3 regions of the Thioalkalivibrio sp. AKL8 genome follow, and region 3 is predicted to be linked to each of the others. Evidence: riboswitches for the same ligand, from Rfam matches in the RefSeq annotation. Region 3 holds a riboswitch; each other region holds the start of a gene.

Region 1 (10,063 bases), on a different contig from region 3:
CTCGGCGGTCAGCTGCTTGCGCGCCGCCTTCTCGTCGTAGTCCTCGAACTCGCGATAGAAATACACACTGTTCTCGGCCATCTCGCGCAGGGTACGCGCCCGTTCGCGTTGCGCGATGACCACCTCGCGCAACTCCGGCCCTTCGGAGGGATCGATCCCCAGCTGTCCCAGGTGCCAGCCCAGTTCCAGCGCGACGTGGTCCGGATCCAGCGTCTTGATGTAGTGCTGGTTCAGCCATAAGAGCTTGTCCGGGTTGATCGCCGAGGCCGACTGGTTCACGTCCTTGATATCGAACAGGCGCACCAGTTCGTCCAGCCCGAAGATCTCCTGGTCACCGTGCGCCCAGCCCAGGCGTACCAGATAGTTCAACAGGGCCTCCGGCAGGTAGCCTTCGTCGCGATACTGCATCACCGAAACCGCGCCGTGGCGTTTGGACAACTTGGCGCCATCGGGCCCCATGATCATCGGCAAATGCCCGTAGCGCGGCGGCTCCACGCCCAGCGCCTTGAGGATGTTGATCTGGCGGGGCGTGTTGTTCAGGTGGTCATCCCCGCGCACCACGTGGGTGATGCCCATGTCCATGTCGTCGACCACCACGGTCAGGTTGTAGGTCGGCGAACCATCCGAGCGGGCGATGATGAGGTCATCCAGCTCGTGGTTCTGGAACGCGACCTTGCCGCGCACCATGTCGTCAACGACCGTCACGCCCTCGTCCGGCGTGCGAAAGCGGATGACCGGCTCCACGCCCTCGCGCGGCTCGGTGCGCGCGCGGCAGCGGCCGTCGTAGCGCGGCTTTTCCTTGCGCGCCTTCTGCTCCTCACGCATCGCGTCCAGCTCTTCCTTCGAGCAGTAACAGCGATAGGCGTGGCCGGCGGCCATCAGCTGATCGATCACCTCGCGATACCGGTCGAAGCGCTCGGTCTGATAGAACGGGCCATGGTCGTAGGTCAGACCCAGCCAGTTCATGCCCTCCAGGATCGCGTTCACCGACTCGGCGGTGCTTCGCTCCAGATCAGTGTCCTCGATACGGAGCACGAAGTCGCCCCCGTGATGGCGGGTGTACAACCAGGAGAACAATGCGGTTCGGGCACCACCAATGTGCAGATAGCCGGTGGGACTGGGGGCAAAACGGGTACGGAAACTCATGCGCGGGACACTCGATTACGGGTAGTGAGCAAAGGCGCCTAGGGTAGCAGAACGCTACATGGCGATAACCTGGTAGCCCGGTTTCCGCCGGCTATACTCGAGACAGGCAAGCACACGGGCCCCTATTGCCCGAAGGAGTCGTGATGAAATCCGTTTCGCTCACCCGCCTCGCGACCATCGCCCTGGTCACTGGGGCATTCGCCCTGGCTGCAAGCAATGCCGCCAGCATGGACCGCGTTCCGGCGCCCGAAGGGGCCGAGGTGTACTTCATCAGCCCGCAGGACGGCGACACCGTCGAGAGCCCCGTGCCCATTCAGATGGGCCTGCGCGGCATGGGCGTGGCGCCGGCCGGTGTCGAGGCCGACAACACCGGGCATCATCACCTGCTGGTCAACCAGCCGCTGGACGAGGTCGACCTGGATACCTCGCTTCCCTTCTCCGACCACAAGCGGCACTTCGGAGGCGGTCAGACCGAAGGCGAGATCGAACTGGAGCCGGGCACTCACACCCTGCAATTGCTCTTCATGGACTATCGCCACCTCAGCTTCGACCCGCCAGTGACCTCCGACAAGATCACCATCACCGTCGAATAGGCGGCACAAAAAAGCCCCCTCCAAAACCGGAGGGGGCTCGTCATCGCCAGCGGCGACCGGTCGGTTACGGCAGTGCCGGGATCTCGAACTGCGGCATGTCACCGGTCAGCGCGTGCATGAAGGCCTCCAGATCCGCGACTTCATCGTCGCTGAACTCCATGCCCAGCATCTCCTGCCCCATGATGCGGATCGCCTCGTCCAGCGTAGCGGTCTCGCCGTTGTTCATGTAGGGGTAGGTCAACGCCACGTTGCGCAGCGTCGGGGTCTTGAAGGCGAAGCGATCACTCTCCTCGCCGGTCACCAGATACCGGCCCTCGTCTTCCGAGCCCGGCACCTGGATGCGATGGAAATTGCTGTCGGTCAGTGCCGGGCCCGCGTGGCAGGCCACGCAGCCATTGTCGGCAAACAGCTTCATCCCGCGCATCTGCTGCTCGCTCATCGCCCCTTCGTCCCCGACCAGCCAGCGATCCAGCGGCGAGTTCGGGGTATTCAGCGTGCGCTGGAAGGTCGCGAGCGCGTGGGCCACGTGATCGGCATTGATCACGTTGTCGCCGTCATAGTCCGGATACGCGGCCTGGAACTTCTCCTGGTACTCGTTGAACTCTTCCAGACGCTCAATCGCGTCCTCCAGCGGCATCGCCATCTCGATCGCATCCTGGATCGGGCCCAGCGCCTGGCCTTCCAGGTCATCCTCGCGGCCATCCCAGAACTGCGCCGTGAAGAAGCCGGAGTTCAGCACGGTCGGGGTGTTGCGCTCGCCGACCTGGCCATCGTGGCCCACCGCGCGCGGGATACGATCCGCCCAGCCCAGTGCCGGGTTGTGGCAAGTAGCGCAGGAGATCACGCCGGAGCTCGAGATGCGCGGTTCGAAGAACAGCATCTTGCCCAGCTCGATCTTCTCTTTCGTCATCGAGTTGTCCGCCGGAATCGGCGGCAGCGCCGGCAGCGGCTCGAATACGTCGCGGTACTGCGAATAGTCCGTATCGGCCAGCGCAGGCGCCGAGGCCCCGAACGCGATCGCCGCACAGGCCGCGATCGCCGTCATGCGGAATCCGGAAAGTGTCTTCATGGCAGGTCTCCTTGAAGGGGAACATCAGGGCGGACCGATATAGACTCGGTCCAGATCCCATGAAACCCACCCTATCGACGCGGAAAACCGGACGCGATCAAAAACGAGCGTTCCGTTGATCCAGATCAAAGGATACCCCCGCCATCCCGCCTCAACGCGCCCTTGACCCTCAAACGGAGGCACCGTAGGGTCCGCCTTGACTTCAGGTGCCCCGGCCTGTTTTGGCCGGGGATAATCGGGAAGCCGGTGCGCGAACTCTCGTTCGCAAGCCCGGCACTGCCCCCGCAACGGTAGGCGGAGTTGGGCGGATCCAATGCCACTGCGGCGCATCCCCAGGATGCCCGCGGGAAGGCGATCCGCATCTGGATGCAGCGCGCATCCACTCTGCGAGTCCGGAGACCGGCCTGGAGGACACCGACGCCGCGGTGGGCGGCCGGGCGGGCCAGGACCGGCGTGCTCATCGATCGGCCCTCCCCTGCTCCCAGCCCATCCTGTGGCGTCGTTTCATCCACGGCGTGCGGGGTCGCGCGCCAGGGAAACACATGACCCATGTGCGCGAACGGGCACATGGGTCATGTGTTTCCTTAGGGGAGCACCACAACAATGAACGATACCCATCTCCGACCGGTGCGACATGCCATCCCGGTCCTGGCCACCCTGTATCTGATGACGGCCGCGAGCATCGCTCCGGCTCAGGCCAACTTCGAGTTCGGCGACGCGGAAGACGGCCTGCAGGTGACACTGGATCCGCTGATCCAGGGCCGCTACAGCTACGCCCGTGCCCCGGACGGTTCCACTAGCGAGTTCGACTTCCGCCGCGCTTGGCTGGACACCCAGGGAACTCTGTTCCACCCGGATCTTCGCTTTCGCCTGCAGCCGGATTTCAGCAGCGGCGAACTCTCGATGCGCGACATCTGGATGCAGTACGCGTTCCGCGACAATCTGGGCCTGCGCCTCGGCCAGTTCACCGTACCCTTCGGACTGCCGCGCGACATCGGCGGACCCAACCGCCTGTTTACCGAACTCAGCGTGCCGGGCAACCAGTTCGAGGTCCCCGCCGGGCGCGATACCGGCGTGACCCTACTGGGCGGTGACGGCGAAGCCTGGGCCTGGGCCGCCGGGGTGTTCGACGGCCGTGGCCGTCTGGACCAGCGTGACGACCGCCCCGCCACCTCCGGCCACCTGTTCAGTGCCCGCGGGGCCTGGGCACCGGTCGGCGAGATCCCGCGCGACAACACTACCCTCGGCCGCGCCGTGGAGCGCACCGTGGCGCTGGGCGCCGGCCTTCAGGCAGCGGACCGCAACCACCTGCGCGACTGGAGCCGCGGACTGGAAGATACGGTGGACCGCCAGCGGTCCGACTGGGTCACCGCCACCGCCGACGCGGTGATCAAGTTCGGCCACACCTCGCTCTCGCTGGCCGCGTTCCGCCGCGACGTCTCCCCGAACCATGCGTCGTCCTATCACGACCTCGGTGCCGAGCTCGAACTCGCGCAGTCGCTGCCGGTGGACGGGCTGGAAGTGGCCGCGCGCCACGCGGTGCTGCGCCACGACGCCGGCGACGACCTGGAAGGCGACGCGCGCTGGCAGCGCGAATGGGGCGCCGGGCTCAACCGGTACCACCGGGGCCAGCGGCAAAAGACCCAGCTCATGTGGCTGGACCGCGACGCCGACCGCTCGGACTGGGAACTGCACCTGCAGCACCAGTTCCGCTTCTGACACGCCACGGCTGACGCGAACAGGGAGAGCCCCCATGAATCGAACGAAATCCATCCGGCGGTCGCTGACGACCGGCCTCCCGCTGGCCCTGCTGCTCGCATCGGCGGGGACCACGGGCGCCGAAGAGATCACCGTCCCGATGCCGGGCCCCTGGGGCGAAGGCTACGAAGAAACCCTGGACGACCCGGCCAGCGTGGACGCCACCGAGGCCTTCCAGCGCTTCCGCCAGCAGAGCATGCGGGGCACCTCGGCCACCTACCGCAGCATCGAGCAGATCCTGCGCTATGACGCGCCGTTCGCCGAGCGTCTGCCCGATCTGGCCGACGAGCTGGCACGGCGGGCCGCCGACATCGAAACCTGGTTCGACCGCGAGACACCAGCGCGGGACGGCGATCCAGGAGCCCTGCCCGCGGCCTGGGCGGACCCAGACTTCGCCGAGTACAAGGCGTCCTACCGCCAGGCCGCCGAACGGCTGCAGCGGAAGGTGGAGACGGCCGACGACCTGGCGGACGAGGCCTTCCAGCTGCGCGCCACCAAGGCCCTGAACAGCGTGCGCCACCACTGCCTCGCCTGCCACGACAATTACCGCCGCCGCTGAACCACGCGGAAACGGGGCGTCCCGAGCCCCTTTTCCGGGGCAGAGCACGCCCCGTTGCCGCCAGCCGGGGCCGCCATCTTCCGGCGGCCCCTTCCCTGATCCTGATTAGCACGAATCCACCGCGCGCTTCATATGCCGAAACGGCCTTGCCCGCGAACACGGCGGCGGGCTTCGGCAAGCGCCGCATTCGCGCACAAGCGCGCTCCTGCAGGGCTGCGGGTTGCGCTGGGGGAAAGGAACCTCTGCAGAGCTTCAGTGCTAATCAGGCCCTTGACTGGGTGCCTGACGATCAGTCGTTGTCCATGCCGCGATAACGCCGCACATGCGCCGGGTCGTACAGCGCACTATCGCGGAAATCCCCCGGATCCAGCGCCGGCCCCACCAGGATCAGCGCCGAGCGCCGCGTGGTCAGCTGCGTTGCCCGCTCCACGATATTGCCCAGCGAGCCCCGCACCACCGTCTCGTCCGGCCAGCTGGCACGGAAGACGATCGCCACCGGACAGTCACAGCCATAGTGCGGACGCAGGTCCGCGACCACGGCCTCGATATTGTGCAGGGACAGGTGGATCGCCAGGGTTGCCCCGGTCGCAGCGAAGGCCGCCAGCCGTTCGCGTTCCGGCATCGACGAGGCCCGCCCCGGCGTCCGCGTCAGCACCACCGACTGCGCCACCTCCGGCACGGTCAGCTCGCGCCCCAGGGTCGCGGCCGCAGCGGAGAACGCCGGCACCCCCGGGGTAATCGTGTAATCGATCCCGGCCGCCTCCAGACGGCGGATCTGCTCGCCCAGCGCGCTGTACACCGACAGGTCCCCGGAGTGCAGTCGCGCCACGTCCTGACCCGCCGCGTGGGCGCGCTGGATCTCGTCCATGATCGCGTCCAGCGTCAGCGGCGCGGTATTCACGATGTGCGCGCCTTCCGGAGCATGCTCCAGCACCGCCTCCGGCACCAGCGAACCCGCGTACAGGCATACCGGACAGGCCGCGATACGATCCCGCCCGCGCAGCGTCAGCAGATCCGCCGCGCCCGGGCCCGCCCCGACAAAATGAACCGTCATGATGACTCCTTGAATACGTGATGGGTATCGACCCGGGCCACCGCGAATACGTGATGGGTATCGACCCGGGCCACCGCGCAACTGGCCCGCGCGGACAGACGCCGCGGCAGCAGTAGACGCGCGCCCTCGCCGGCCGCCGCCAGCGCCGCCGCCTCGGCCACCGACCCGACCCCGGCGGTTGTACGCGCCCGCGCCGACTCCGTAAGCACTTCCTCGTCGCAGTCCACCAGCGCAGACGCAGACGGAAATACGAGTTCCAGCTCCAGCTCCCGCGCCACCGACGCCAGCATGCGGCTGTCGCTCTTGTGCGCCGGTGCCGCCAGCTGCCGGATCTCGATCGGCTCGACGCGCGCTGCATTTAGCACGGCGCGGGCCTCGGCCAGCACCTCGCGGATCAGGCCCTCCAGCTCCCAGGCCGCGCAGGCGGAGGCGAAGCCGACGCCGGGGATCACCCGGTCGAGCGCCCCGTTCAGTGTTTCCCTCAACTCCGGCGCAGGGACCACAGGGTCACCGGCCGCAGCGGTTTCCAACCCGACATCGCACCCAGCGGTTCCGAACGGCTCACATTGATGCGCGTCAGCTCGCCGCCATGGCGCTCGCGCGCCGCCGCCAGCACCGCATCGCCCTCGACCGTCACGCTGTTCGCGACCAGGCGCCCGCCCGGGCGGAGGCTCTCCACACAGTGCTCCACCAGCCCCGGGGTCGTCAGGCCGCCGCCGATGAAGATCGCGTCAGGAGGCGCCAGGCCGTCCAGTGCCTCCGGTGCGCGCCCGGGGATGCATTGCAGGGCCGGCACACCCAGGGCGCGCGCATTGCGCGCGATGCGTTCCAGCCGCTCCGCGCGCGGCTCGATGGCCAGGGCGCGGTTGGCCGGATCCGCCAGCATCCACTCGATGCCGATGGAACCGGAGCCGGCGCCGATGTCCCACAGGCACTCGCCGCGCCCGGGCGCCAGCAGAGCCAGTGTCACCGCACGGACCTCGCGCTTGGTGATCTGCCCGTCCTGTTCGAACTGCGCCTCCGGTCGGCCGGCGCTGGCCGCGATCACCGGGGCCGTCGGGGCCACCGGGGAGGCGCGACATTCCAGCGCGATCGTGTTCAGCGGATCCACCTCGCGAGCGCCCCAGTCCGCCGCCGTGGTCGCGCCAATGCGCTCCCGGGCCCCGCCCAACTGCTCCAGGACCGTCAGGGCCGAGGCCCCGAAACCCAGGTCATTGAGCCAATGGGCCAGCTCGCCGGGGGTCTCGCCGTCACGGCTCAGGATCAGCAGCCGCGCGCCGTCGTGCAGCCAAGGGCGCAGCGCTTCCAGCGGGCGCCCGTGGACCGACAGGCAGCGGGTCTCCTGTAACGGCCAGCCCATCCGCGCGGCGGCCAGGCTGAATGCCGAGGGCGCCGGAAACACCCGGGTGGCCGCCACCGGGAAACGCCGCATCAACGTCGCGCCCACCCCGAACCAGAACGGGTCGCCACTGGCGAGCACGCACAGCGGCTGCCCCGCCCGCGCCTCGATCCAGTCGAGGGCGGTCTCCAGCGGCGAGGGCCACACCAGACGTTCCTGCCCTGGCTGCTCCGGCAACATCTCCAGATGCCGTGCACCCCCGATCACCGTGGTCGCCTGCGCCACGGCCGCACGGGCCTCCGGCGCCAGTCCGGACAGACCGTCCGCACCGACCCCGACGATGTGCAACCATGGCGTCCCGCCCGGCTGCGTCGCTACACTTGGCATCTCCATGACCTCCCGTTCACCCCTTTCCAACGACGCCCGGCCACCGCGCCCGCGGCATGTCCTCCTGCTGGGCGGCACCACCGAGGCCGCGGCCCTGGAGCCGCTGCTGGACGGCCACCCGCGGCTGCAGACCACCGTCTCGCTGGCCGGGCGCACCCGGAAACCGGGCCCGTCGCGGCTGCCACGGCGCACGGGCGGTTTCGGCGGCGCCGAGGGCCTTGCCAGCTGGCTGCACGAACACGCGGTCGACGCCCTGGTGGACGCAACCCACCCGTTCGCGCGGCAGATCTCGGCCAACGCCGTCGCGGCTGCGCGCCAGACCGGCATCCCGCTGGCGCGCCTGACCCGACCGTCGTGGGAGGCCGGAGCGGATGACAGATGGATCCGCGTGTCCGATCTCGCGGCCGCCGGCCGCACCCTGCCGGCACTCGGCCGGCGCGTGCTGCTGACCACCGGCCGCCAGCACCTTGAGGCCTTCGAGGCCGCGCCCGAGCTGGACTATGTCATCCGCACCATCGACCCGCCCGAACCGCCCCCGGCGCTGCCACGAGTCACCTGGATCCATGCCCGGGGCCCATTCACGGCCGAGGACGAGGCGCGCCTGCTGCGGGAACACGCGATTGACGTTCTGGTGACCAAGGACAGCGGCGGCGATGCCACCGCCGCCAAGCTGCAAGCGGCCCGCGAACGGGGCATCCCGGTGGTGATGGTGGAGCGCCCGCCGGACGCCCCCGGAGTGCCACGGTTCCACGCCCCGCAGGCGGTACTCGACTGGCTGGAAGCGCTCCCGGACACCCACGGCTAGAGCGGGTCCCGGCTCATTGCGCCGCCTCGACATAACGCGGGGTGTACACGTGCCGCCGGCCCGAAGGGCGTTCCAACACGCGGGTGGATGTGGCGCCGACGATCACCAGCGTGCTCATATTCGCCGCCGTCGGGTCCACCTCGCCGAGGGTGGAGATCTGCACGTCTTCGCTTTCGCCACGGCCCACCGCAGTGGCCAGCACCACCAGGGTGTCCGGCCCCTGGACCTCGCGCACGATCCCCAGTGCCTCGCCCAGCTGCCAGGGTCGCGCGCGCGAGATCGGGTTGTAGAAGGCCATGGCAAAATCGGCCTCGGCCGCCAGCCGCACCCGGCGCTGGATCAGCGACCAGGGCTTGAGATTGTCCGACAGCGAGATCACGCAGAAATCGTTCCCCAGCGGCGCCCCCAGACGCGCCGCCGCGGCCTGCATCGCCGAAACCCCGGGGGCCACGTCCACCTCGACGTCCTCCCAGCGTCCCGCCGGTGCCCCTTCCAGGGCCTCGAAAATGGCCGCCGCCATCGCGAACACACCGGGATCGCCACCCGAGACCACCGCCACGTCCCGCCCCTCGGCGGCCATGTCCAGGGCGTGCGTCGCGCGCGCCAGCTCCTCGCGGTTGTCCGAGGCGTGAACACGGTGATGCGCGCCCGCAATGCGTTCCAGGTACGGCCCGTACCCCACCAGGTCGGTCGCCGCTTCAAGACGACCAGCAACCTCCGGCGTAAGCCATTCCGGCCCGGCCGGCCCCACCCCGAGCACACTCAGCCGCCCGAGCGGCCGACCGTCATCCCCGCTCATCGCCGCACCCCTCGCCCGGGAATCACGATCATCGAGAAATAGGGCACCTGCTCCGGGATCTCGTCCAACGGCAGGACCCGCTCCTCCGGCGTGCTCGCGCGTTCCACGTACCAGGCACGCTCGTCCAGCCCCAGTTCCCGCAGGACCCCGACCACCGCATCGCGATGGGTTCCGACCTTCATGATGACCGCAGCATCGGTCCCCTGCAGGGCCTGGCGCAGATCGTCGATCGGCATGGTGCCCGGGATCACCGTCAGCAGGTCATCGCGCATGGTCAACGGCGTGGGCAACTGCGCGGCGGAGGCCATCATGGAGGTCACGCCGGGCACGATGCGGGTGGGGAAACGCTCCTTCAGCCGCAGGTAGACGTGCATGAAGGAGCCGTAGAAGAACGGGTCCCCTTCGTTCAGCACCACCACCGAACGCCCGGCCTCCAATTCGGCAGCCAGCTGCTCGGCGGCGGCGTCGAAAAACTGCTCGATGCGGCTGCGATACTCGTCGGAGCCATGCGGGATCTCGTTGGTCACCGGATACTCCAACGGCATCTCGCGCTG
Region 2 (10,063 bases), on a different contig from region 3:
TGGCGATCTGTGCCGGGGGCGGCGGCGTACCGGTCGCGCGTGACGGCGACGGGCGTCTATACGGCATCGAGGCCGTGGTGGACAAGGACCTGACGGCCGCGCGCCTGGCCGCGCATGTCGGGGCGGACTGGTTGTTGATGCTGACCGATGTCGACGGCGTCTACATGGACTGGGGCACACCGGACGCCCGGCGCCTGAAGGCGCTTCTGGTTACGGCCGTGGAGCCGGCGGCGTACCCGGGCGGTTCCATGGGGCCGAAGATGGAGGCTGCACGGCGCGCTGCCCAGGGCGGCATTCGGGTCGGGATCGGTTCGCTGGAGGACGCCGCGGCTATCCTGGCCGGGCAGGCGGGGACCCGGATCCTGCCGGTGGGCGCCGCCTGAAGCCCTTGCCGGAACCCCCGCCTGTTACACTCGATGTTGCACGCCCGCCGCAGAGTTTGCAGGCTTCGAGTACACATGGATCAAGAGTGAAGATGATGCGAGAGATTCAGCGAGCCGCCCCCCTGGTGATCGGTCTGACGGCCGTGGGTCTGCTGGCGCTAGGCTGCGGCAGCGGCGAGCCGGAGGAGTCGGCCGGCCCCGCCCAGGGCCTGGAGCAGGGCGGCATCACGCCGCAGGACATGTCCAGTGACGAGGCGCGGCGCCCGCAGCAAAGCGGCATGCCCGCCGCGGACGTGAAGCGCGCAACCGACTGATTGGATCGGTGACTGCGGGGATTCCCCTGCAGTCACCACATGAGGTCGTCGGGTACGACGTAGTCCTTGTACGGGTCGTCCGGGGCGGGTTCCGATCCGGTTTCGTCCTCGGCGGGGATGACCAGTGGCCATTCCGGATCGCGCTCGCGGATGCGGTCGGCGGTCTCTCGCGGGATGACCCGGAACCCCTTTTCCGGGCGCACATCCAGGCCGGCAAGCGCGGCGCGGCCATCGGCCAGGCGCTTTTGCAGGTCGGCGGTCACCGGGAGGTGGCGGATCTGCCCGCCCTGCTGGAAGTGATAATCCAGCGCGGCATCGCCGGTGGGGATTGGCGCCAGGTGGGTGCTCACTAGTTCGCGGATCTGCGCGTGGCGCGCCCGGCGTTCGGCACGCTCCTGCTGTTCGCGGTTCTTCTGTCGCGAACGCTCGGCCTGCTCGGCCTTGCGCGCCTCGGCAACGCCTGGCTCCGGACCGGTATTGCGGTCCTTTTTCTTTTTCGCGTTGCCTTTCTGGGCCTTGTGCTTTTGCGACTTGGCCTGGCGAACCTGTTTTTCGTCCACCAGCCCCTTCTTCAGGAGCTGACTGCGCAGATCTTCCGACATGAATCCTGCCGTGTTCGGTCAATGTGCGGGGAGCATAGCCGGAATCTGCCCTCGCGTGCAGCACGGCGCCGGTCAGGCCGCGGCAAACGCGCGCACTCCGTCGCGGATCTCGGCATCCGGCAGATCGGGGAACAGGGTGCGCAGTCGGCGCTGGGGATCGATGGCGTTGGCCCCGGTGCTCTGTTCGGCCTGGCGTCGGGCCTCTGCGAGCAGTTGCAGGCCGCCGAGGCGCTCGCTTTGCAGCTCCAGCGCCAGTACGGCGCGGTAGAGCGTGTCGCGTTCGGGGGTGTGGAGTTGCCGACGCAGTACGCGGAGGCGTTCGGTGGAGGATGCCTGCCAGCGCCGGGCCGTTTCCCGTAGTGCCCGCCATTGCGGGGTGCTCAGGGGCTGCGGGTACCACAGGGCAAACAACGCCAGCATCACGTCCACGCCAAAATCGTCCTGCCAGCGCATCAGGCGCTCACGCGCGACGGGGTCGGCCCAGAGGCTGGCGGCGAATGCCCAGAACGGGGCGAAGTCTGTGGCCAGTGGGTCTTCCCCTGGCTCCGGCTTGGGTCCGGGTTCAGGCACTGCTCGCGGCGGAGGTGAAGGTGACCCCGGCCGTGTTGCGCAGGCCGTCGGGCTGGAGGATCTCCAGATCCCGGGTGTGCAGGTTGATCACACCCTGGTTGCGCAGCTGAGTAAACAGGCGGCTGATGGTCTCCTGGGTCAGGCCCAGGTGGTTGGCGATGTCTGCCCGTGACATGGGCAGGTAGAACCGCTCGGGGGACAGGCCGCGGGCGCGATGGCGTTCCGACAGGACGATCAGGAAGGTCGCCAGACGCTGCTCCGCGGTACGTTGGCCGAGCAGGGCGTGCAGGCTTTCGTCCTGGGCCAGTTCCTGACTCATCACGCTCATCATGTGCTGGCGGAAGGTCGGCAGGCGGCCGGCGAGGTCGTCGACATGGCCGTAGGGCACGGCGCAGACGCTGGTGGACTCCAGCGCAATGGCACTGACCGGGTGCTTGCCGGAGTGGATCGCGTCCAGCCCCAGGAGGTCGCCGGCCAGCGCGAAGCCGGTGATCTGTTCGGTCCCGTCATCGGAGATCAGCACCGTTTTCAGTGCCCCGGTGCGGACCGCGTACAGCGCTTCGAACTTGGTCCCCATGGTGAACAGGGGCGCACCCTTGGCGATCGGCCGGCGTTGCTGGACGATTTGGTCGAGTTGCCAGAGTTCATCCTGGGGCAGGCCCATGGGCAGGCAGAGCTGGCGCAGGGTGCAGTGCTGGCAGGCTTGGGTGGGTCGTAGCGTCATGGGTGCAGGGTAGCCGTTTTTTCGACGTTGGGGAAAGCGATCTTCGGGGTATGCCATCGGGGATGGGAATGCGGTACTGTCCCCATGAGTTGTAGGCGATTACAGAAGGGTTTGCTGTCGGTCAGCCGGGCCGCACATCGAGATGGCTCGATGTCTTCTCCCTCCGGCGGCTGCGTGGACAATGCGAGACATCGGTTATTAGGCTGAGTCTAGAGTCTGCGGCACGGTCACGTTCGGCGTTACGCGTGGGGGCTGAGAGACCCGACCGCTAGAACAAGGACAGGGGTAGAGATGATCGAGCGGTTACTGGAGCAGTACATACGCTACGGGACCTTCGTGCTGCGGCATCCGGATGGCCGTGAGCAGCGTTTCGGGAACGGCGCGCCGGAAATCACCATGCAGGTGCATGACAAGGCGGCGTTACGCAAGATTGGGCGCGACCCGGGCTTCCAGCTGGGCGAGACCTACATGGACGGCCTGTGGTCGCCCGGCCCCGAGGGCCTGCAGGTGTTCCTCGACGTGGCCATGCGCAACTTCGCGCCGATGTTCAAGCAGCGGGTCAACCCTGCAGTGCGCATGCTGCGGGCCCTGATCGAGCAGGGCAACAAGGTGGCGCGCTGTTACCAGAACATCGCCCATCACTACGACGTCGATGAGTGGCTTTATCGTCAGTTCCTGGACGAAGGCATGTTCTACAGCTGCGCCTATTTCGAGCGCCCGGATATGACGCTGGAAGAGGCGCAGCAGGCCAAGTGCGCGATGCTGCGGAAGAAGTTGATGCTGGAGCCGGGCATGCGGGTGCTCGACATCGGTTGCGGCTGGGGCGGTCTGGCCTTCCATCTCGCCGAGCATGCCGGTGTCCATGTCGATGGCGTGACGCTGTCGAAGGAGCAGTTGCGGGTTGCCCGTGACGAGGCCAAGCGTCGGGGGCTCGAGGATCGGGTGCGGTTCCTCTATCAGGACTACCGCGAACACGACGATCAGTACGATCGCATCGTCAGCGTCGGCATGTTCGAGCATGTGGGCACGCCCAACTACGAGACGTTCTTCCAGCGCGTGCATGATCTGCTGAAGCCGGAAGGCATTGCGGTGCTGCACACCATCGGGCGTCAGGAACCACCGAGTACCTCCAACCCCTGGCTGAGCAAGTACATCTTTCCGGGCGGGTATACGCCGGCCCTGTCCGAGGTGATGGGCGCGCTGGAGCCCACGCCGCTGTACACCACCGATATCGAGTTCTGGCGCCTGCATTACGCCGAGACGCTGGCCGAGTGGTATCGCCGCTTCCAGAAGGTGCGGCCCGAGGCCGTCGAACGCTTCGATGAGCGTTTCTGCCGCATGTGGGAGTTCTACCTGGCCAGCTGTGAGGCCACCTTCCGCTGGTGGGATCAGGTGGTCTTCCACGTGCAGATGGCCAAGCAGCAGGATGCGGTGCCGTTGACCCGCGATTACCTCTATCGTGACGATGCCCCCGAAGTGATCTCCACACCGCCCGGGAAGGCCCGGGCACAGCCCAGCGACGCCGCCTGAAGGCGAGGCGAGGGGGGCGATCCGGGGCCGATCCCGAAAGTACTGCAAAACTCGGGCGAACCGAACGCGCATTCCCTACACTAGTGGTCACGTTGCGGCCATGCCGGCGGTAACCACCCATTCCGGAGCAGGGGCGCGTGTTCGGTCGCTTTCGTAAACGCAGGGAGGCACAGGGCCAGGAAAGCCCGCAGGCCGGCGGACCGTCACAGGAACACGTCCTGATCGAGGCGGCCGGGCGCAGCCGCATTACCGAGGTGGCCGCCACCGCGCGGCGTGTTCCCTGGTCGCTGAACTTCCTGCAGTTGCTGTGGGCCGCCGGGCCAGTCACGTTCCTGGCAATGCAGGGCGGCTACTTCCTCGGTTTCGGCCACGCCGCCCCGGCACAGAACTTCATCTTCTTTGCCGTTTACACCCTGCTGTTCGGGGTCATCGGCCTGGTCGCGCGTTTCGTTGCGGACGCCACACGGGGCAAGCGCCAGGAGCGCTCGCGCGATCAGCTGCGCAACACCATCGACTTGCTGCCGGATCTGCTGTTCGTCACCCGCGACCTGGCGATGGGCGAGATGACCCCGGACATGCGCCGGCGCAAGGCAGCCCAAGTCCTGCTGCACGAAGTGGATATCGCCCCCGAGGCCGTGGCGGTCGCGGTGCGCGAGATGACCGGCGATGCCAGCCTGGCGGCCGCCGCGGAGCAGATCGAGATTTATCGTCGCCTGGGTCTGCGCTCGCGCGTCGCGGATCTGGTGGATGCGACCGAGGACTCCCGGCTCGCGGCCCTGGAGAAGCTGCATCACGAGGCGCCGGAGGTTGCGGATCTCCTGCGCGACCGCTTGCGGGGCGTGGCGCCAACCCAAGAGGACGGTGTGCGCCGGGTGGATCAGTTCCTGGATCGACTGTTCTCCGCCGCGGACGCCGATGACCTGGCGCGCTGCACCCTCGACGACGTACAAGCGATCTTTGTCCTCGCCTTCGAGTTGGTGAACGGACGCCAGATCAAGCGGCTGAGCTTCGAATGGTCGGGGGGGTGGCAACTCGGGGCGGCCCTGGACCGACTGGAATCCCAGGGCAATCGCTTCCGTGTGGCCCAGGCCGGGGTGGTCAGCCGCCTGCGCTCGCTCGGCATCCTGCTATCCCAGCACGAGGCGTCGGGCCTGGATCCACAGGCCCTGCGCGAGCCGATCGTCAGCCTGGGTCGTCAGGTGCTGGAGGCGGTGCAGCGGTTGGAGGATCTCGAACCTTCGGAAAATTCTGCGGACGGCCAGCTCCTCGGTCTTGCCCTGCGCCGGGTCGAGGACTTGCGCGAGGCACGCGACCACCTGATGCAGTCGCAAAGCCGCTACACCAATGCGGTGGAACGCTGGGAGGCCCTGCGTCGGGCGCAGGTCGAGAAGCGGGGCGAGAAGCGCTGGTTCAAGCGCAGCGTGCGCGGTATCCGGGTGAGCGAGGAGCTGATCGAGCTGACCGACGACCAGAAGCTGAAACTGGCCAGCCACTTCTGCTCTTTCCTCAAGGAACACAAGATCGAGCGCGAGGGAGACCTGTTCTACTTTGGCGGCTCGGCGCTGGATGCGGAGACCGCCAAGCGGATCGGGATCCAGCTCGCCCTGATCATGGAGCCGCTGGTGGATCTTACGAACCCCAGTATCCAGCGTGCGATCTATGCCAACCCCGCGGCCTATCTGGGCGGGCTCTACGTCGGCATGAGCGCGGATGCCAAGGCAGGCCTGGGCTCGGCGATGGTGCGCAAGGTCCGCCAGGATCTCGGGCGCATGGCCGAGTGGCTGGCGCTGCGCCTCACGCGCATCTACAACCTGCCACTGAGTGACTCCATGCGCGATTTTCTGGTCAGCCACTATGGGGCCAATCGCGAGCGCCTGGACATGCTGGCGACCCATCCCGGGGACGAGTCGCACCCGGTGGCGTTACGCGCCGAGCGCTCGCCCGAGTTCGACGCCATGCTGCAGGACAAGACCTGGGGGCTGCTGCTCAAACGCGGTACCCGCTATCTGTATGCCGAGGAACGGCGCCGCCGCTGATTGTCTCCGACATGCGAGCCTGGGTAGCTCCTTTCGGGATCGCGCGGCGGGTAGGTTAGCGGCTGGTAATTTTGCGCCCAACTGTGTAGGGTTCGCTACGTTCCTCGGTGCCCGACCAATCACGGCTTGGCGGGTTAAACGGGAAGATCGGTGAGTCTCCGACGGGCCGCAAGGCCTGGGGACGATTCCGACGCTGCCCCCGCAACGGTGATCGAGCGAGAGACCGCCAGTCGGTTTCTGATGGTCGCGGCCAGTGCCACTGAACCCTGGGTTCGGGAAGGCGCCGCGCCGGAACGCTCGTCAGTCCGGAGACCGGCCAGGGAATGATCGCGCGGCATGCGGCGGGCATGCGAGGCGGATGATCGGGCCCGGCCGTTCGCCGGTCGTGGCCGATCCCCCTCGTGTCTGTCTCCCCCTGTCCGTGCGATCCCGACGAATCAACGGCGTGCGGGCGGCTCGCCGGGAGACAACAAAAAACATGAAACGCACAGCACTCTCCGCGGCCATCCTGCTGGCCACCAGTCCCGCCCTGGCGGACACACCGAATACCGACGATGCCCAGACGCTGGAGACCGTCCAGGTCACCGCCTCGCGCATCGCCCAGACGGTGGACGAGACGCTCGCTTCGGTGACCATCATCGACCGCGAAGAGATCGAACGCCTGCAACCCCAGCAGTTCACCGATCTTCTGGAGGGCCGCGCGGGGATCGAAACCTCCCAGAATAGCGCCTTCGGCAAGTCCACTTCTGTGTATACGCGTGGCACGAGTTCCGACCATACGCTGCTGTTGATCGACGGCGTGCGCATGGGTTCCGCGACGACGGGCGGCGCAAGCTGGCAGTTCCTGCCTCCGGAAGAGATCGAGCGGGTGGAGATCGTGCGCGGTCCGCGCACCAGCATCTATGGTTCGGACGCGATTGGTGGGGTCGTGCAGGTCTTCACCCGGGAAGGCCGCAAGGGCCCGCCAAAGGTCAATGCGTTTGTTGGTGGTGGCAGCTTCAATACCTGGGAAACGGGGGTGGGGGTCGCTGGCGGTACCGACAACACGAACTACAGCCTTTCGGTCAGCCATTTCGAGACCGACGGTATCAACGTCCAGGACGGAGTGGGCGATGAAGACCGCGATGGCTATGACAACACCTCGCTTGCCACCAAGGTCTCGCACCGGCTCGATAATGGAGTCGAGGTTTTCGGTAATGTGCTGTACTCAGAGGGTAGGTCCGAATTCGATGGCACCGAAGATGAAACCGATTTTCGGCATGCCGCCCTTCGTGCTGGCTTGCGAGTGGCTGTAACCCCCCTTTGGGATACCGAACTCAGTGTTAGTCACAGTCGCGATGAGAACGATAATTTCAACGATGGTGTCTTTTCGTCGCGCTTCAATACGAAACGCGACGGCGTGGATTGGCGAAACGATTTCGAGATAACGGACCGTGTTTACTTGATTGCCGGGCTTGATGCGTATGAAGACCAGGTGGATAGCACCGCCGATCACGTTGAAGATTCGCGCTACAACGTCGGTGCTTATTCCGTCGTCCAGGTTGACCTGGGTCGGCATGATCTGGAGGGCAGTCTGCGCTTTGATGACAATGAGCAGTTCGGTGACAAAGTCACCGGGCAGGTGGCTTGGGGGTTGCAGGTAACGGAACCCCTGAGATTGCGCGCTTCCTATGGTACCGCCTTCAAGGCTCCAACTTTCAATGATCTCTATTTCCCAGAGTCGTCGTCTTTGTTTGGGACATATCGAGGGAACCCGGGGCTAAATGCAGAAGAATCTGAAACGGTCGAGATTGGAATGCGTTACAGCATCAACGAGTCGTATCTCGACTTAAGCGTGTTTGAAACTCACGTTGATGGTCTTATCCAATACCAATGCGTTACCAATTGTAATGACCTCAACCCCGCTACGGATGTGAACGAGCCTCGAAATGTTAACGAGGCGCGGATTCGTGGGTTGGAAATCGAGGGCGGACACGATATCGGAGCATGGAGCTCTCGTGCTGCTCTGACGATACTGGATACAGAGAACCGAGACACTGGTAATGAATTGTCTCGCCGCTCTCCTCTGACTGTCCGCTTCGATCTGGACCGTCAGTTCCAGCGCATTTCCCTCGGAGGGTCAGTAATTGCGAAAAGTCGGGCAAAGGAAGATCTGTTTGGTGGGGATCAGGCACGTTTATCCGGCTATGGGCTGTTGAACCTTCGAGCGAGCTATCAGATTCATCCGGAATGGCAGCTTCAGGCTTCGGTCCAGAACGTGTTCGACAAGGACTACGAGACGGCGGGCGGCTACAACCAGCCGGGGCGTGCCGCGTTCGTGAAACTGCGTTATCAGCAGAGGTGATCCATGGGTAATCGACTGTCGAAGATTGCGACCCGTACGGGTGACGAAGGCCGAACCGGCCTTGGTGACGGCTCGCGGGTGGACAAGGACTCGCATCGCGTCGAGGCCTTCGGTGATGTGGATGAGCTGAACAGCGTGATCGGCCGGTTGCTGATCCATGACCTGCCCGAAGAGGTCCGGCGCTCGCTGGCGCTGGTGCAGCACGAGCTGTTCGACCTGGGGGCGGAACTGGCCGTGCCGGGCCATCAGGCGTTGCCGGATGCGTCGGTGGAGCGTGTGGACGTGGAGCTTGAGTCCTTCAACGACGATTTGCCGGCCCTGGAGGAGTTCATCCTCCCGGGCGGCGGGCCGGCCGCGGCCGATTGTCATATCGCCCGTACGGTCTGCCGCCGGGCGGAACGGCGTCTCGTTGCGCTCAATCACCACGAGGCGTTGCGCCCGGGTTCGCTGGCCTACATCAACCGGCTGTCGGATCTCCTGTTTGTGCTCTGTCGCGTGCTCGCGCGCCACGAGAACGGCGAAGAGGTCCTCTGGCAGCCGGCCAGCCGGCGTGGCTGAAGCGCTCTTCTGAGGGGCGCCGCTGCGGCGGCGCTCCAATCCCATTGCAGTGGTCGCTGGCGTGTCGGGTACACGCCTCGCGGCCCCTTGCGCCTGTTTTTCGGGAAATCTCCATGCGTGTTCGTTGCACGAGTCTGATTGCTTTGGCGTTTTTTCTGTTCGGGGTCGGGACGGCCGGGGCCGGGCCGCTCGTGGTGGGGGTTGTCTCCGATCGCTCGGCGGCGGAGGTCGCCGCCGGGGCGCATCGCTTCCTCGAGGCCCATCCGGAGGCCGAGGTCGTTCTGCGCACCCCGGAGCAGCTCACGGACAAGTCGGACGAGGCGGTCGCGGCGCTGTGGCGCGAGGCGGACGCGGTGCTCGTCGCGGCCGTCTTCGGGGATCAGGCCGCGCGCCTCGATCGCCTGTTGCGGGAGGCCCCGCCGCCCGAGGGAGCCCCGATCCTGGCCATCAACAGCGTTCGCCACCTGACGGCGTTGTCGCGGATCGACGGTGAGGCCGTACTCGCGGGGCTCGATGACGAGATGCGTACCGAACTGGCGGCCAACCCGGATCCGGGTGAGGACCCGCGCGCGCACCTGTCCCGACAGCAGGAGCGCTTCCCCGAACAGGCGGACTGGCTGACCGGGCGGGCGTTCTACCAGGGGCGCACGCCGGAGAACATGGAGGGGCTGATGCGCTGGCTGGCCGCGCGCGGCGGCCACGCGATCGACGTACCGGACCCGGACCCGCGCGAGACCATCCGCTACTACCGCCATGGCAGCTCCAGCCCCGATTCGGACGCCCTCGATCTGGAGGAGGGTCCGGCCGTGGCGCTCCTGGATCTGGATACCGGCGACCGGCCGGGCGACCGCGCCCTGCTGGATGCGGCCTGCGAGGCCCTGGAGAACCGCGAGATCCAGTGTTTTGTGGTGCTCGCGCGCTGGGGCGGGGCGAGCCGCGAGGCGGTCGAGACCCTGGAGAAGGTGACCGGGCCGGCGGATCTCGCCGGGATCGTGAGTCTGC
Region 3 (10,063 bases):
CGATGGCGTTCGATCCGGCGCGCCATCTCGGCATCGTCCGCGCGCGCCGTCGCCACGTAGGTCACGGGCAGGCCGCTGGCCACCGCCAGTTGTTCCGCCAGCCGGCTCTTGCCCGAGCGCACCCCACCCAGTACCAGGGTCTTCATGCGACTGGCTCCTTCGGTTCGGCTTGCAGAAGGGTCAGTATGTATTTCATATCCATATGTTCTTCCAGGGAATCGGCGAGGCGTTCCAGGCCGCGCTCCCGCGCGGTGGCCAGGTCTTCCCCGGTCGCCATCCCGCTCCGCATACCCGCCCAGTGCAGCAAGGCCTCGGAGGCGTCCGATGTATCGAACACGCCGTGGACATAAGTTCCGGCCACCGCGTCATCCTCGCTGCGCGCGCCATCCGCGCCGTGTTCCAGCTGCAGCACCGGCCGCTCCAGGCCCGGACCGGTCGTCACGCCCGCATGGATCTCGTAGCCCTCCACGCGGGCCTCCCGATCCAGCACGCGGTCGCCGCGAACCCGCTCCAGGTGCTTCTCGGGTGCGAGCCGGGTCTCGATATCCAGCCATCCCAGCCCCGGCGTGGAGCCCGACTGGCCCTCGACGCCATCGGGATCGTGCACGGCGTGGCCCAGCATCTGGAATCCACCACAAATCCCCAGCACCTTGCCGCCATAGCGCACATGCCGCTGCAACGCTTCTTCCCAGCCCTGCTCGCGCAGCCAGGCGAGATCGGCGCGCACGGACTTCGAGCCCGGTAGGATGACCAGATCCGCGGGCTGCAGGGATTCGCCCGGCCCCACAAACCGCAGGTCCACTGCCGGGTGCAGGCGCAGCGGGTCGAAATCCGTATGGTTGGAGATGCGCGGCAGTGCCGGCACGACCACCTTCAGCGCGTCCGCGGGCGTCGAAGGCATCGCCTCGCGCGGCAGAGCGTCCTCGGCATCCAGGTAAAGCCCGTGCAGGTACGGGATCACGCCGAGCACCGGCTTGCCGGTCTCCTGTTCCAGCCAGTCCAGCCCGGGTTGCAGCAGGCCGATATCGCCGCGAAAGCGGTTGATCACGAAGCCCCGCACCCGGGCGCGCTCTGTCTCGCTCAGAAGCGCCAGCGTGCCCACCAGATGCGCGAACACCCCGCCCCGGTCGATATCCGCGACCAGGATCACCGGGCAGTCCACGGCTTCGGCAAAGCCCATGTTGGCGATGTCGCCCGCGCGCAGGTTGATTTCCGCCGGCGATCCGGCGCCCTCCACCAGCACATGGGCGTACTGCGCCGTCAGGCGCCGATGCGATGCCAGCACGGCCTCGCGCGCTACCGGCTTGTAGTCGTGATAGGCACGGGCATCCAGCTCCGCCGCCGGCCGACCATGGATGATGACCTGCGCCCCCTGGTCCGAGCTGGGCTTGAGCAGCACGGGGTTCATGTCCGTGTGCGGCTCCAGACCACAGGCCGCCGCCTGCAGGGCCTGGGCGCGTCCGATCTCGCCACCGTCGGCCGTGACCGCGCTGTTCAGCGCCATGTTCTGCGGCTTGAATGGCACCACGGACAGTCCGCGCCGGTACAGCACCCGCGCCAGCCCCGCCACCAGCACGCTCTTGCCGGCATCCGAGGTCGTGCCCTGCACCATCAGTGTCGTACCCATCAGGACGCCCCCAGCGCTTGTTCCAGGCGCTTCCATTCGTGTTCCTGCCCCGGCAGGCCAAAACGAAGGCTGCCCGGCTCATCAAACCGCCGCACGAGGATGCCCTGCGCGCCCAGGTGATCCTGCCAGCCTGCGGGATCGTCCACGCGGCACCACTGAAACAGCGCGGTGCCACCGGCGGGTTCCAGCCCCTGGTCGCGCAACAAGTCCGCCAGGCGCTGGCCACGTGCCTGGAGCATGCCGCGCGTCTCGGCCTGCCAGGCCCGGTCCGACAGCGCCTGGGTGGCGATCCAGCGGGACGGTCCGGCAAGACCCCACGGCCCCATCCGGGCGGCCAGCCGCGTGCGCAGCGTGTCCTCCGCGATGACAACCCCCACGCGCGCCCCGGCCAGGCCAAAGAACTTGCCCAGCGAGCGCAGCACCACCAGCCCTTCGCGCGGCGCCTCCTTGGCCAGGCTCGCCTGCGGTGTCACGTCCATGAACGCCTCGTCCACGATCAGCCAGCCGCCGCGCGCGGCCAGGGCCGCATGCCACGCCAGCAGGTCCGCGCGGTCGAACCGTTGCCCGGTCGGATTGTTCGGGTTGACCAGCACCAGCACGTCCAGGCCGGGCAATGCAGCCTCGATCGAATCCCCATCCAGCGGGACGACGTCGTGCCCGGCCCCGTGCCAGGCCCGGGCGTGCTCGTTGTAACTGGGCTCGAGGATGCCCACGCGCGAAGGGCCTTCCCGTAGCGCGGGCAGCAGCTGGATCGCGGCCTGGGAACCGGGCACCGACAACAGCGCCCCGGTCCCGTAATAGGCGGCGGCTACGGCCTCCAGGCCGTCGTCCGGTTCCGGCAGGCGCGCCCAGGCCCCTGGCGGCAGCTCGCCCGCGGGGTAGCCATGCGGGTTGATGCCCGTGGAGAGATCCAGCCAGTCGGCCTCGGGGATCCCGTAGCGCGCAGCCGCCTGACGGATACCGCCCCCGTGCACCTGGATCAGTACCTGCGGCTCCGGCTTCTGCATCGATTGGGCCTCAGAACAGGACAACGACAATCACTCCGGCCACAATGAAGGCCATCCAGATGGCCAGCGCACGATCCAGCAGCGCAACCGCCTGGCGAATGCCTGCCGCGTCGGGCATGCGGCCCATCCCCAGACGGGGTCGCCACTCGCGCTGCCCGCCATAGGGCGCCGCCCCCCCCAGGACCACGCCCAGCGCACCCGCCCCCGCGGCCATCACCGGCCCCGCATTCGGGCTCTTCCAGCCGGCGGCCTGCTCGCGCCAGCACTGCAGCGCGTCCCGGCCACGACCGGCCAGGGCATAGCCCAGCGCCGTGAGACGGGCCGGGATCAGGTTCATCGCATCGTCCAGGCGCGCGGCGGCCCAGCCAAACGAGCGAAACCGGTCATTGCGATAGCCCCACATCGCGTCCAGCGTGTTCACCAGGCGATAAGCCACCACGCCCGGTGCGCCAGCCACCAGGAACCAGAAGATCGTGGCGAACAGCGCGTCGTTGCCGTTCTCCAGCACCGACTCGATGGTCGCGCCACTCACCCCGCGCGCGTCCAGGGCCGCCGTGTCGCGACTGACCAGCATGCCGACACCGGTGCGCGCCCCAGACAGGTCATCCTTTTCCAGGGCCTCGGCCACCACCTCCGCATGCTCGTCCAGACTGCGCCAGCCAATCGCCAGCGTGAGGATCGCCAGCGTCAGAACCCAGCCCCAGGCCAGCGACGCGCCCAGTGCGGCCAGCGCCACCCAGGGCAGGACCAGTGCCGCGAGGAGGAGCGCTCCGCGTGCACGACTCGGCGCATGCCAGCGGGATTCGGCCCAGGCGGCCAGCCGGCCGAATCCGGCCAGCGGATGGAACCGCCGTGGGTCACCAAACAGTCGGTCCAGGATCAGGGCGCCGATCAAGATCAGAAAGGTACTCATGTGTCGCCACCCCCGGATGGCCCATCCGGACGCGCGGCGGATTCCCGCACAACCGTGGGCAAGGCCAGCTCGCACGGCGCACCCCAGCGATCCTGGAACACCAAGTCTTCCAGTGGGCGCCGGCTGTCCCAGCCCGCGGTCTCCAGCATTGGCCGGTCATAGAAGCGCTCCACATGCCCCAGGCACAGCACCGCGATCGGGTACCCGCCTTCGGGCATGTCCAGCCGATTGGCCAGCCAGTCCGGATCGAACAGGGAAACCCAGCCCATGCCCAGGCCCTCGGCGCGGGCGGCCAGCCACAGGTTCTGGATCGCACACGCGGCAGAACAGAGGTCCATCTCGGGGAGCGTCCGCCGGCCCAGCACGTAGCGCTCGCGGCCATCGGTCAGGGCCACGACCAGCAACTCGCCCGCCTCGCGGATGCCCTCCAGCTTCAAGCGATGCACGTCGGCCGCGCGCTCGCCACAGGCCTCGGCGGTGCGCGCCTGTTCATCCGCCGCGTGGGCGTGGAGCGCCTCGCGCACCGCCGGGTCGGTAATGCGCAGGAAGCGCCAGGGCTGCATGTAGCCGACGCTCGGCGCGCGATGCGCCGCCTCCAGCAGCCGCCGCAACACCGCTGGATCGACCGGGTCCGGCCGAAAATGGCGCATATCCCGGCGTTCCGCGATCACGCGATAGACGGCCGCAAGATCATCTTGGGAAAATCCCGAACCCCCGGCATCAGCGCCCGGGCAGGAAGGGTTCTCATTGGCGGGCAACTCGGACTGCATCGGCTTACCGTCAGGGGGACACGACGCGGATGCAGAGGGATCGGGGTGTGGCCACAGGGGCCCGCACCTACCGACCCTCGCCCACCGCGCGGTCGCAGAAACATCGTCCAGGCCGGTCTCCGGGCTCGCGAGGCCCCGGGCAACCCGGGGCGGCAAGTCGCCTTCCCGGGCCACGTTCGGCCCAGTGGCTTTCGACTTGTCGAGGTCCGAGCGGCCTGCGGAAGCACCCCTCGAACCCACTCGCTTACCGTTGCGGGGGCAGCGTCGGAATGGGGCTGCGGAGGATCTCGCGCCTGCACCGACTTCCCGTTTAACCCGCGCGATCAGTCGCCCGGGCACCTGGTAGCAAGCCGCCAATCATACGCGGCAAGCCCACTGCCGACCAATTGACGCTCCGAGGGGCCCCAAGCTTGCTGCTATGATGCCCCGCTAGTCCAGCGGCAGGTGGCGGCTCCCCAGCCGGCTCGAAGGCGCTTGAACAACCAATCCAATGCGACTGTAAAATCATGCAATTCTTGACTTTCCGAACTCCACTGCTCGCTTGCCTCCTGGGCGTGCTCTCAACCCCGCTGATCGCAATGGCGGACTCAATCACGGTCACCGACGACGATGACCGCGAGGTCCATCTGGAGCAGCCTGCCGAGCGCATCGTCAGCCTGGCGCCGCACATCACCGAGGTGCTGTTTGCCGTGGGTGCGGGGGACCGCATCGTGGGCGCAACGCAGTACAGCGATTATCCGCCCGAGGCGGAGGGCATCCCGCGGATTGGCGGTTACAGCCGGATTGACCTGGAACGGGTACTGGAAAGGGACCCCGATCTAGTGATCGCGTGGAAGAGCGGCAACTCCGCCTCCCAGGTCGAACGCCTGCGCGAACTGGGACTGCCAGTGTACGTATCGGAACCACGCAGCTTCGAGGGTGTGGCCTCGAGCATGCGGCGGATGGCCACGCTCGCCGGCACGCATGACCAGGGCGAGGCCGCGGCAGAGGACTTCCTGGGCCGAATGGACGCGCTCCGCGCCACGTACGGCGACCGGGACCCGATTCGCGTGTTTTATCAGGTGTGGGAGCAACCGTTGATGACGGTCAATGACGACCACCTGATCGCCGAGGCCATCGCCGTCTGTGGCGGCGTGAACGTGTTCGGCGATCTCGACCGCCTGGTGCCACGCATTGGCCGCGAAGCCGTACTGGATGCCGACCCCGAGGTCATCATCGGCGGCGGCATGGGCGAGGACCGCCCCGACTGGGTGGTCGCCTGGGGCCAATGGGAGGACATGACCGCGGTCCAGCGCGACAATCTGTTCTTCATTCCCCCTTCGCTCCTGCAACGCCATACCGGACGCATCGCGGAAGGCACGGCCCTGATGTGCGAAGAGCTCGAACGCGCCCGCGCACGCCGTCCCGCCCCATGACCATGACGGTCCGCCTCGCAGTCTCTCGGAAAGGATATCGCGGGACACCAATGAAGGAGCGTTGTACGTGCGCTGAAGGCAGCGCTCCCGCCGTTCCGGCAACCTACCGCTTCGCCCGCCTGGAGCGGAGGGCTACCGCTTGACCCGTTCGTTCCTCCTGGCCCTGGGCGCGCTGTTGCCCGCGTCTGTGCTCTCCGTTCTGGTGGCACTGGCCTACGGCAGCGTGCAGATTCCGTTCCCTGACCTGCTGAGTGTCTTCTTCGGCGAGGCCTCGCGACTGCACAGCACCCTGGTACTGGATCTGCGCCTGCCACGCGCGCTGGCCGCGTTCGCCGCCGGCGGGTTGCTAGGCCTGGCCGGAGCGCTGATGCAGGTCCTGCTGCGCAATCCACTGGCCGATCCCTACGTGCTGGGGCTCTCCGGCGGTGCCTCGGTGGGCGCCTTGCTGGCGATGCTCGCGGGACTGTCCATGTTCTCGGTCTCGGCCGCGGCCTTCGTGGGCGCCCTGCTGTCCACCATTCTGGTGTTCGGCCTGGCCCACGGCACGGGCAGCTGGACCCCGACCCGCCTGCTGCTGACCGGTGTCGTGGTGGCCGCCGGCTGGGGCGCGATGATCAGTTTCATCCTCGCGGTCAGCCCCACTGCGGAGCTCCCGGGCATGCTGTACTGGCTGATGGGCGACGTCTCCCATGCCCGCAACCCCTACCCGGCCTGGGGCGTACTCGTGGTCGTGGCGCTGCTCGCCCTGCCATTTGGCCGCACCCTGAACGTGCTCGCGCGCGGCCCGATGCAGGCCGCGGCCCTCGGAGTGGCCGTACGCCCGGTGGAATGGACGATCTATGTGGTGGCGGCCCTGATCACCGCGACCGCGGTCACCCAGGTCGGCGCGGTCGGCTTTGTCGGGTTGATCGTGCCGCACATGCTGCGTCTGATCTTTGGCAACGACCAGCGCGTGATCCTGCCGGCCTCGGCCCTGGGCGGGGGCATCCTGCTCACCCTGGCCGACACCCTGGCCCGCACGATCATCGCCCCGGAGCAATTGCCGGTGGGCGTCATCACCGCGATGCTGGGTGTCCCGGTGTTCCTGTTCCTGCTCTACCGGAGCCGCTGATGCCGCGTACGCCTTCCCCCGCCCCCGCAGCGACCCAGCCACACGACACGCCGGGCCTGGGCGCGCGCAGCGTCCACCAGGAACCGGGGCCCAAGACCCTGCTCGCGACGCATGAGCTCGTCATCGACGTGCCCGAGCGGCCGCCCGGTTCGCCGCTGGACCTGACGGTCGACCCGGGCCAGTGCTGGGGCATCCTGGGCCCGAATGGGGCCGGCAAGAGCACCCTCCTGCAGACCCTCGCCGGCCTGCGGACCGCGCGTGCCGGAACCATCAAGGTCAAGGGACAATCCATTGCGACCCTCGCCCGCGCGGAACTGGCCCGTCGCCTGGGCCTGGTCTTCCAGACCCACCACGACGGCTTTCCCGCCACCGTGCTGGAGACGGCCCTGATCGGGCGCCACCCGTATCTGCGGCCCTGGGATATCGAGTCTTCCGAGGACTACGCCCGCGCCCGGGCGGCACTCGCGGCGATGGATCTCGCCGACCTCGAGGACCGCATGGTGGACACCTTGTCCGGCGGGGAACGCCAGCGCCTGGCGATCGCGACCGTGCTGACGCAGGACCCCAGCCTGCTCCTGCTGGACGAGCCCACCAGCCAGCTGGACCTGCATCATCAGGTGGCCGTGCTCAACCGCGTGCAGGCCATCGTCGGTCAGGAAAACCGAGGCGCGGTGTTGGTCCTGCACGACGTCAACCTCGCGGCGCGCTACTGCGATCACTTGCTACTGCTATTCCCTGACGGACAGGCGTGCTGGGGCCCCACGGCCACCATGCTGGTGCCCAGCGCACTGGAGCGCCTGTACAACCAACGCCTGAGCGTGGGTGAGGTGGACGGCCTGCCCGTCTTCCTGCCGCGCAACGAGTAGTCCCCATGGAATTCTTCCGCACCCTGCATTCCGACCTGGATGCCGAAAACCTGCAGCGAAGCCTCACCGTGTCCGCATTACCCGACGCCAGCGGCGCGATCGATACGCTGATCGCCGACGAGGGCCCCGATGCCGGCGTCGTGTACTGCCTGTGGGGCGAGTTTCGCGTCCATCGGGAAGTCATCAACGGTGGCGTGCGCTTTTCCCTGCCGGAATGCCCGAATGGCCTCGCCTGGACGCTGACCACCGGTCACCCGCCGGAGCCGCGGGCCGTCACCCTGCACCTCACCATCAATCGTCAGGAACACGATCCCGATTTCATCGAAAGCCTGGAGATGTTCGCCGATTCCTGGGAGCTTTCGGCCACCTGACAGAACGCCCCATGACGGGAAACGATGCAATTTTCTTTTCGTTTCATGGTCGGTATGGTGCAGATCTGTTGCGAAGGAGAACGCCATGAACCCGACACCGCCGGACAGCGTGAAGACCTCTCATCCCACCCAGGACGGGGCCGGGGTGAAGATTCGGCGCATCCATGATTTTAGTGGCGGGCTGGATCCCTTCCTGATGCTGGACGAACTGAAGGCCAGCGCGCGCGAGGACTACATCGGCGGCTTCCCCTCGCACCCGCACCGCGGTTTCGAGACGCTGACCTACCTGGTCCACGGCGGCCTGACTCACGAGGACTCCATGGGCAATCAGGGCCGCGTCGAGGCCGGCGAGGCCCAGTGGATGAGCGCCGGCCGCGGTGTGATCCACTCCGAGATGCCGCTGCTGGATGCCGACGGCCTGCACGGCTTCCAGCTTTGGGTAAATCTGCCCGCCGCGCGCAAGATGGACCCGCCGCGCTACCGCGACGTGCGCGCCGACGCGATGCGCCACCTGCCGGAAGACGACGATTCGCTGCGCTTCAAGGCCATTGCCGGCTCCTGGCAGACCAGCGCCGGGGACACCGAAGGCGCGCTGCCGCAGATCGGCGAAGGCGCCGCCATGGCCGATCTCACGCTACCGGCCGGCTACCGCCTGTCGCTTGCGGTGCAACTGGAAGATCGCGTGCTGGCCTACGTGTTCGACGGCGAGCTGACCGGCCTCGGCACGGGCCAACTGGGCGTCTGGCACGGCCACACCCAGGTCCACCTGATCGCGCAGCAGGATGCCCGGGTACTGCTGTTCAAGGGGCGGCCCCTGGGCGAACCGATCGCCCACTACGGCCCGTTCGTGATGAACACCTCCGACGAGATCGAACAGGCCATCAGCGACTACCAGTCCGGCCAGCTCGCCGCCGAACCGGCCAGCATGGACTGAGCTCGAGCCAGCCCATCATCCCGCAAGTTCCTCGCGCGAGTCCCCTCACCGTCATCCCGGAAACCGCCCAGCGGTGATCCGGGATCTCCCCGCGTGGACCAAACCCCGACCTGCTGCCTGGCACCCGCGCCGGAGATCCCGGCTCTTCGCTCCGCTACGGCCGGGATGACGCCAGGGAAGATCACCCGACCGGTGATCCTTGCATCCCCCCCGCCACCTAACGCTTTCGTCAGCCCGGAAACCGCGCAGCGGTTATCCGGGATCTCACTGCGTGGAACGAACCCCGACCCGCTCTCTCGCACCCACGCACATGACCACGGCTCTTCGGTTCGCTACGGCTGCGGTGAAGGGGCTTTGGGAGCCAAGGTCGCTATGGATGGCGTCGCGGGCCACCCAGCTAGGCTTGGGGGTGGATCCGGTGATCCCACGATCCGTTCCGTGGAGAAGGATGGCCCCGCAACGGGTGCAGGGGCGCTGGTTCGTGGCCGGCCCCCCCAGTCCGGCCTCAGCCGCCTTCCTCGATCAGCTCGATGGCGTTGCCGTCGGGATCGCGCACGAATGCGGCCGGGCGCCCGGAACGACTGCGCTCCACGGCAATCCCTGCCCCTTCCAGACGCGCTGCCAGCGCCTCCAGGCCACGGACGCGCAATGCCAGATGACGGTCCTGACCGCAGCGCACGCCGCGCTCGGTCGGATCGGGGTTCGGCACCTGCAACAGATGCAGAGCCTGTCCGCTCCCCAAGTCATACCACAGACCGGGAAAGTCGAGATCCGGGCGTTCCAGTGGCACCAGGCCGAGCTGCTCCCCGTAAAAGGCCGCCGCCACCCGCGTGTCCGCAATCACCAGGCTTGCATGATGCAAACGCAGGATGCCGGGTTCTACCCGCTTCGCCGAAGTCATACCCGCATCACCCCCGAGGCCGGTTCGAGCAACACAATAGCCTGGGCCGCCACCCCTTCCTTGCGCCCGGTGAAGCCGAGGTGCTCGGTGGTGGTCGCCTTCACGCTGACATCGGCGATATTCAGTGCGGTATCGGCTGCCAGGTTTT

What was found. Region 3 has a riboswitch for cobalamin ahead of bluB (5,6-dimethylbenzimidazole synthase). Riboswitches for the same ligand answer to the same signal wherever they lie in the genome.
Region 1: it holds a riboswitch for cobalamin, as region 3 does, so the genes downstream of both, G335_RS0107315 (porin) here and bluB (5,6-dimethylbenzimidazole synthase) in region 3, are expected to answer to the same signal.
Region 2: it holds a riboswitch for cobalamin, as region 3 does, so the genes downstream of both, G335_RS0107415 (TonB-dependent receptor domain-containing protein) here and bluB (5,6-dimethylbenzimidazole synthase) in region 3, are expected to answer to the same signal.

Annotation. Positions count from the first base shown of each region.
Region 1 is NZ_AQYF01000008.1:1,011-11,073, forward strand. It holds gene gltX (glutamate--tRNA ligase) at 1-1,146, opposite strand, end outside; gene G335_RS0107300 (DUF4399 domain-containing protein) at 1,290-1,739, shown strand; gene G335_RS0107305 (cytochrome-c peroxidase) at 1,804-2,784, opposite strand; cobalamin riboswitch at 2,996-3,231, shown strand; gene G335_RS0107315 (porin) at 3,412-4,527, shown strand; gene G335_RS0107320 (cytochrome c) at 4,562-5,125, shown strand; gene cobM (precorrin-4 C(11)-methyltransferase) at 5,415-6,179, opposite strand; gene G335_RS0107330 (cobalamin biosynthesis protein) at 6,176-6,631, opposite strand; gene G335_RS0107335 (bifunctional cobalt-precorrin-7 (C(5))-methyltransferase/cobalt-precorrin-6B (C(15))-methyltransferase) at 6,661-7,905, opposite strand; gene G335_RS0107340 (cobalt-precorrin-6A reductase) at 7,910-8,710, shown strand; gene cobJ (precorrin-3B C(17)-methyltransferase) at 8,724-9,509, opposite strand; gene G335_RS0107350 (precorrin-2 C(20)-methyltransferase) at 9,506-10,063, opposite strand, start outside.
Region 2 is NZ_AQYF01000008.1:23,665-33,727, reverse strand. It holds gene G335_RS0107450 (carbamate kinase) at 1-383, shown strand, start outside; gene G335_RS0107445 (hypothetical protein) at 479-697, shown strand; gene G335_RS0107440 (DUF2058 domain-containing protein) at 730-1,299, opposite strand; gene G335_RS0107435 (DUF2390 domain-containing protein) at 1,372-1,869, opposite strand; gene fnr (fumarate/nitrate reduction transcriptional regulator Fnr) at 1,862-2,593, opposite strand; gene G335_RS0107425 (cyclopropane-fatty-acyl-phospholipid synthase family protein) at 2,885-4,123, shown strand; gene G335_RS0107420 (hypothetical protein) at 4,261-6,159, shown strand; cobalamin riboswitch at 6,248-6,495, shown strand; gene G335_RS0107415 (TonB-dependent receptor domain-containing protein) at 6,638-8,503, shown strand; gene G335_RS0107410 (cob(I)yrinic acid a,c-diamide adenosyltransferase) at 8,507-9,061, shown strand; gene G335_RS0107405 (cobaltochelatase subunit CobN) at 9,175-10,063, shown strand, end outside.
Region 3 is NZ_AQYF01000009.1:275,433-285,495, reverse strand. It holds gene cobU (bifunctional adenosylcobinamide kinase/adenosylcobinamide-phosphate guanylyltransferase) at 1-146, opposite strand, end outside; gene G335_RS0110695 (cobyric acid synthase) at 143-1,627, opposite strand; gene cobD (threonine-phosphate decarboxylase CobD) at 1,627-2,634, opposite strand; gene cbiB (adenosylcobinamide-phosphate synthase CbiB) at 2,645-3,547, opposite strand; gene bluB (5,6-dimethylbenzimidazole synthase) at 3,544-4,317, opposite strand; cobalamin riboswitch at 4,410-4,675, opposite strand; gene G335_RS0110675 (cobalamin-binding protein) at 4,896-5,732, shown strand; gene G335_RS0110670 (iron ABC transporter permease) at 5,872-6,843, shown strand; gene G335_RS0110665 (ABC transporter ATP-binding protein) at 6,843-7,709, shown strand; gene G335_RS0110660 (hypothetical protein) at 7,715-8,080, shown strand; gene G335_RS0110655 (pirin family protein) at 8,166-9,014, shown strand; gene G335_RS0110650 (VOC family protein) at 9,520-9,915, opposite strand; gene ispF (2-C-methyl-D-erythritol 2,4-cyclodiphosphate synthase) at 9,912-10,063, opposite strand, start outside.